2 linked regions of the Methanotorris igneus Kol 5 genome follow. The protein of the gene in region 1 binds, or shares a complex with, the protein of each later gene. Links are inferred from orthologs where the notes say so. Each region holds a gene or a part of one and is shown in the gene's direction. Other genes may lie near its edges.

Evidence for each region.
Region 2: METIG_RS07800 (region 1) and METIG_RS04675 share a complex: the UniProt entries of both Methanocaldococcus jannaschii proteins name them as parts of the RNA polymerase complex. The link is inferred for Methanotorris igneus Kol 5 from one-to-one orthologs.

The regions. Positions count from the first base shown.
Region 1 is NC_015562.1:1,585,084-1,589,061, forward strand. What follows is about bases 1-3,120. They hold METIG_RS07800 (DNA-directed RNA polymerase subunit A''), read left to right. Parts: upstream 1-323; coding sequence 324-2,918; downstream 2,919-3,120. Other genes in these bases: rpoA1 (DNA-directed RNA polymerase subunit A'), read left to right, coding at 1-283. In the rest of the region: METIG_RS07805 (50S ribosomal protein L30e), read left to right, coding at 3,138-3,455; METIG_RS07810 (NusA-like transcription termination signal-binding factor), read left to right, coding at 3,455-3,978. UniProt on the Methanocaldococcus jannaschii protein: DNA-dependent RNA polymerase (RNAP) catalyzes the transcription of DNA into RNA using the four ribonucleoside triphosphates as substrates. Forms part of the jaw domain.
Region 2 is NC_015562.1:946,368-949,244, forward strand. It holds METIG_RS04675 (DNA-directed RNA polymerase subunit L), read left to right. Parts: upstream 1-1,227; coding sequence 1,228-1,527; downstream 1,528-2,877. Other genes in the region: METIG_RS04665 (tyrosine--tRNA ligase), read right to left, coding at 1-348; METIG_RS04670 (DUF2067 family protein), read left to right, coding at 546-1,151; METIG_RS04680 (50S ribosomal protein L1), read left to right, coding at 1,799-2,440; METIG_RS04685 (50S ribosomal protein L10), read left to right, coding at 2,454-2,877. UniProt on the Methanocaldococcus jannaschii protein: DNA-dependent RNA polymerase (RNAP) catalyzes the transcription of DNA into RNA using the four ribonucleoside triphosphates as substrates.

The DNA.
Region 1 (3,978 bases):
AGGACTTTCTCCAATTGAATACTTCTTCCACGCAATGGGAGGTAGGGAAGGTCTTGTTGACCAGGCTGTTAGAACTGCACAATCTGGTTACATGCAGAGAAGATTAATTAACGCTCTCCAAGATTTAAGGGCAGAGTATGATGGAACTGTAAGAGACTCAAGAGGAACAATAATTCAATTTGTCTATGGAGAAGATGGAGTAGATCCATCAAAAGCAGACCATGGTAAGGCAGTTGATATTGACAAAATAATAACCAAAGTTAAGGCAAAATATGAAGAATAATTGGGGCAATTTTGTCAAATAATTTTCATCGGTGGGTAACATGGAGTTAGCGGAAATGATTAAGAAAAAAGTTGAAAATACGGAGTTGCCACTTTCATTAAAAGAGGAATTGGTAAGCAAACTTGTAAAAGAGAACATAACGGATGAAAAAATTATTGATGAAATTATTGAAGAGACAGTTAAAGCTTATAAGAGGACACTTGTTGAACCAGGGGAAGCTGTTGGGGTTGTTGCAGCACAGTCCATTGGTGAGCCAGGTACTCAGATGTCCTTGCCCTATGATGAGAAGATCGTAATTAAGGAAGGAGAGAACGTCAGATTAGTTGAGATCGGCAGATTTGTTGATGAATGCATAGAGAAATTTGGATTCGTTAAGCAGGGAGTTCATGAAATCTGCGATTTGCCAGTAGATGTCTACGCACTGAGCCTGGATCAGGACGAAAAAGTCCACTGGAAGAGAATTACAAGCGTTATAAGGCACAGATTCAGCGGGAAACTCATAAGGATTAAGACGAGGTCTGGAAGAGTAATCACCGCAACTCCTTATCACTCGTTCGTCGTCAGGCAGAACAATAAAGTAGTGCCCATAGAGGGTAGAAAGCTCAAGGTTAGAGATAGGATTCCGGCGATAAGGTACATGCCATTGAACTGCATATCCGCAATCGACCTAGCTGAGTTCGTCAGCTATCCAGTTTCTGGTGATTCAATAAAGCCGATCAACGGTAAGGTTATTGATAGAAAGCTCGAATTGGACTTCGACCTCGGATACTTCTTGGGTATATACCTAGCAGACGGCTATTCAACGAAATACTTCGTGTCGATCTCGAATACAAACAAGGAGGTCATCGAAATAGTCAGAAAGTTGGCGGAGAGACTTGGTATTAAGACGGCTGAATACGATAACCACAGCGGATTTTCAAAGAGTCATGACATAAGGTTGTACTCTTCAGTTCTAAGTGAGTTCGTCCAGAACTTTGGTAGTAATGCAGAGGAGAAGAAGATTCCAGACTTCGTGTTTAGCGCTGAGAAGGAGTTCGTCAGAGGTATATTGCAGGGTTATTTCGACGGAGACGGAAGTGTAAGCGTTGAAAGAAAGACGATTAGAGCGTTCTCATCATCCAAAGATCTGATAGACGAAATAGCCCTGTTACTAACAAGGTTCGGAATATTCTGCGTTAAGAGAAGGGTAAAGGGACAGTACGGAATCGAGATATCCTACAGGTACGCTAAGAGGTTTGCAGAGGAGATAGGTTCCTCCATTCCAGAAAAGGCTAGGAAGCTTGAGAAACTTGTTGAATCGCTGAAATCTAAAACCACGTACGATCTAATAGACGTGATCCCATCGATAGGTTCGGCACTTTTAGATGCCTCTAAAAAGCTCGGATATCCGTTGCACTACGCGAGGAAGTTTGTCAGAAAGCAGAAGATAGGAAGAACTACCTTGCAAAGGCATCTTACAAAACTTGAAGAGCTCGCTAGAGCGAAAAACGTTGAATTGGAAGAGTTGAAGGTTCTTAGAAAAGCCGTAGAGAGTGATGTCATCTGGGATGAAATAGTATCGATAGAGGAAGTCAACTACGATGGCTATGTCTATGATTTAAGCGTTGAAGGTCTGGAAACTTTCACGACGGCCGAAGGTTTGATCACACACAACACGATGAGAACCTTCCACTATGCGGGAGTCGCGGAACTTAACGTTACTCTTGGTTTGCCAAGGATGATTGAGATTGTTGATGCGAGAAAGGAACCATCAACACCAATGATGACAATTTATTTGGAGGAGGACTATAGATACGATAGGGCAAAAGCAGAGAAAGTCGCAAAGGAAATTGAGAGTACTACCGTCGATACAGTTTCCAAAAGTGTCAGTATTGATTTAATAAGGGAGTGTATAACCATTGAGTTGGATGAAGATAGGTTAAGGAGTAGGGATTTAACCATAGATGATGTTGTTGACGCAATTAAGAAAAAGTTGAAATTAAAAATTGAGGTTGATGGAAATAAGTTATATTTAAAAATAAAGAACCCATCTCTCAAAACTTTAAGAAAGAGATTGCCAAAAGTTAGGTCTGTGCAGTTGAAAGGAGTGCCAAATATTGAAAGGGTTATAATTAAAAAAGAAGGGGATGAATACGTTCTCTACAGTGAAGGTTCTAACTTGAAAGAGGTCTTTAAAATTGAGGGTGTAGATAAAACAAGAACTATAACAAACAACATTATAGAGATTCAGGAAGTTCTTGGAATTGAGGCAGCAAGGAATGCAATTATAAATGAGATGAAATCAACCTTGGAAGAGCAGGGTCTTGATGTTGATATAAGGCACTTGATGCTTGTGGCAGATATTATGACAGCAGATGGGGAAGTTAAGCCAATAGGTAGGCATGGGGTCGGTGGAGAAAAAGCATCTGTCTTGGCGAGGGCGGCATTCGAGGAGACAGTTAAACATTTATATACTGCGGCGATTAGGGGTTATAAAGATGAGTTGAAGGGAGTTATTGAAAACGTTATTGTAGGTAAGCCAATCTACTTAGGAACTGGGTGTGTTAAGTTGTATATTGATAGGGACTATGAAGAGGGTAAAAGTATAAATACTACTAACTTAAATAATAAGGTTGCCGAAGATAGAGATAATTAATATATTTAAACTCTTTTATTTTTTGATATATTCTAACTGTTGTTTAAACCATTTTTGTTGTTTTAAAATGACATTTCAAAATCATGTCCGTATACAAAAAGTATAAAAATAACTTTGAACTATTATAACCAACACATTCAAAACCTTTACGCTTAAAATCAAACAAAATATTTTGGAGGAAAAATCCTCCGGAGTAAAAAATGAGAAGGAGGAGTGAAAATGGATATAAATAAGGCAATTAGAACTGCGGTTGATACTGGAAAAGTTATATTAGGTTCAAAAAGAACAATAAAATTCATAAAACACGGAGAAGGTAAATTGGTTATTATTGCTGGTAACTGTCCAAAAGAACTTGAAGAGGATGTAAAATACTATGCAAAACTCTCAGATATTCCAGTTTATACCCACAATGTAACATCATTAGAATTAGGGGCTATCTGTGGGAAACCTTTCCCAGTTGCTGCACTTCTTGTCCTCGAAGAAGGGAACTCAAATATTTTGAGTTTAATAAAAGAAGGAAATTCAGGTGATATTTAATGAAAGTTAGGTTAACAACAGAAGAAATTATGAAAATTGGTTATTTTGAAAAATTAAGCGGTGCAACTGTCATCGATTGTATTTGTGATGATGATAGGATTGTATTTGTTGTTAAAGAGGGAGATATAGGTGCAGCAATTGGGAAAGGTGGAGAAAACGTAAAAACCGCCATGGAGAAATTTGGTAAAAAGATTGACATCATAGAATATTCATCAGACCTTAAAAAATTCATCAAAAATATATTTGCTCCAATAGAATTGGAAGACGTTTGGTTCAAAAAAATTAATGGGGAATTAATAGCATATGTAAGAATAAATCCTAAATTTAGAAGAGCAGTTATTGGAAACAGAGGAAGAAACATTGAAAGAGCTGTGCAAATTGCAAGAAGACACACCGACGTAAAGAATATAAGGGTCATTGTAGGAAATAGAAGGAGGCCATTCAGAAAAAGATTTGGGGGTAAAAAAGTACTTAGAGATACAAGCAAAGAATCAGTAGAAATGCAAGCTCAAGCAACTAAAAC
Region 2 (2,877 bases), 640 kb from region 1 along the record:
AACATCTAAGGTGTATTCTTTATCCAACTGAAACTCACTCCCATAAACATACTCTGCCTTAACCCCCATTGCTTCAAAACATCTCTTGTTGTATTCCGCTAATTCTTTAATTTCTTCCATAGTTCCTTTCTGATTTAAGTAAGCATGTAAATCAGCAAGCAATATAACAACATCAAATCCCGCATTCTGCAAGTCAATCATCTTTCTTATTTGCAAGTAATGTCCTAAATGTATCTTTCCACTTGGTTCAAATCCAATGTATGCCCTCTTATCTTTCTTCTCCATAACTTCCTTTAATTCTTCAACAGATACTACTTCCAAAGTATTTTTTAATATATCATCAATCATAGTTTTTCCCTCCCTTATATTTAACGGCAAAACCCAAGGTTTTGCCAAATATTTTTTGATTATGCACAATAGCCACTTATAACGCAAATGGCTATATATAAACCCCAAAAAATAAATAGGTAATGTTAATGTTTAATGTAAGGGATTATGGACGAAAATTTTTATACTCCATCTTATATATTTAATTTGGTGAGAAAATGAGAAAAGTCATTACTGCAAAAACATCATGTAGTGAAGAAATGCTTGAAATTTGCGATAGAATATCAAAATTAAACATTGACTGCTTAATAGAATCAAGAGAAAATTTGTTGAGGATTAAGATTTTTGGTTATGACAAGGATTCAATTGTTGAAAATTACAGAACAATAGTATCAATAATAGAGAGAGTCCACAGAAAATATACAAAAGATGAAGAAGGAATGTATGAATATAGTTTAAGTGATTTGAAATATCCTGTAAACAAGGATTTAATAATCGATACCTTAAAAGCTTTAGGTCATAATGTTAAGTATTTAAAGGAAGAAGGTGTTATTAAAACTTCACTTGAATTGGATAAGTTAAATGAAATTTTATGTGAGTTGAATGAAATTTATGGGGAACTTGCATTTAGAAACATTGGTTCAAAACCAGTAAAGAATGTTATTGTTCTTGCGGCCTATTTAACTGGTAAAGACGTTGATGAGGTAATTGAAGAAGGACTCGAAAAGGAATTTTTCAGGGAAGAAAATGGAAGAATCGTATTAAATAAAGATATAAAGTTGGCAAAAAAGGAACTCGCAGGAATAGAAGTCGAAAAACAATAAATTAAAGTTAATTTAATGTAAATTTAATTTAAAATTTTTTCTTTTAATTTTCATAAAATAAAGGAGGAGATAAATTATGGACAAAAAAATGGTAAAAATTTTAGAAAAAAAAGAAAATTTAATAGAAGTTGAGTTGTTAAATGAAGACCACTCATTGTGTAATGTGTTAAAGGATATTTTGCTAAATAAAGATGGTGTTTTGATGGCCTCCTATTCAATAGACCACCCAGTTTTAGACCCCAACACCGGAAGATATATATCAAACCCAAAGTTATTGGTTAAGACCAAAGAAGGTATTAATGCAGAAGAAGTTTTAAAAGAGGCACTAAAGGATTTAATAAAGATGTGTGACGAATTATTACAGAACATAAACTAAGGATAAAATATAAAAAACATGAGGACAGTTAAAGTTAAATACCTCTTATGATATTAATTAGGCATAATATCAATCTATTAAATTTTTAGCATGCATACAAATCAATAACAAATCTACTTTTTTCAATACATTATTTTAAAAATTAAAGAATAAACAATCACGTATGGTTAAAAATCGTAATTTTTAGCTAAGCTATCTTTGCAGTAATATTTATATAATAGGTTATGTATAGTAATGATGCTCTATACACTAATTAAAGGGAGGCAATAGCATGGACAGAGAAAAGATATTGCAAGCAGTGAAGGAGGCTCGCCGCCTTGCGAAGCCGCGAAACTTCACACAGTCATTCGACTTAGTAGTGAACCTCAAGGAATTGGACCTATCAAGGCCAGAGAACAGGTTAAAAGAAGAAGTAGTATTGCCTCATGGAAGAGGTAAAGAAGCAAAAATCGCGGTTATCGCAAAAGGGGATTTGGCGGCTCAGGCAGAAGAATTAGGTTTAACTGTTATTAGAGAAGAGGAATTAGAAGAATTAGGTAAAGACAAAAGAAAAGCAAGAAAGGTTGCAAATGCTCATGATTTCTTCATAGCTCAGGCGGACATGATGCCTTTGGTTGGTAGATACCTTGGTCCAATATTAGGTCCAAGAGGGAAGATGCCAAAACCAGTTCCTGCAAATATCAATTTAAAGCCATTAGTTGAAAGACTTAAAAAGACAGTTGTTGTAAACACAAGAGATAAACCAATATTCCATGTTTTAGTCGGTAATGAAAAGATGAGTGATGAACAAGTTGCTGAAAATATCGAGGCCATATTAAACACAGTCGCTAAGAAATACGAGAAGGGGCTTTACCACGTTAAAAGTGCATATGTAAAACTCACAATGGGGCCAGCAGTTAAAATAGAAAAATAAGGGGATGGAAAAAATGACATCAGCAGTAGCAACACAACGTAAAATTGCCCCTTGGAAAATTGAGGAGGTAAAGACATTAAAGGAACTCCTCAAAAGTAAACCTGTCGTAGCAATAGTTGACATGATGGAAGTTCCTGCAAGACAGCTCCAAGAGATTAGAGATAAGATTAGAGGAAAGATGATTTTAAGAATGTCAAGAAACTCACTAATCATAAGAGCAATCAAAGAAGTTGCTGAAGAAACAAACAATCCTGAATTTGCTAAACTCGCTGACTATGTTGAGAAAGGGGCAGCAATCCTTGTTACAGATATGAACCCATTCAAGTTATTCAAAGAATTAGAAGCAAGTAAAACACCTGCTCCTATAAAAGGAGGAGCAATCGCACCTTGTGACATTAAAGTCCAAAAAGGTTCAACAGGGATGCCTCCAGGTCCAT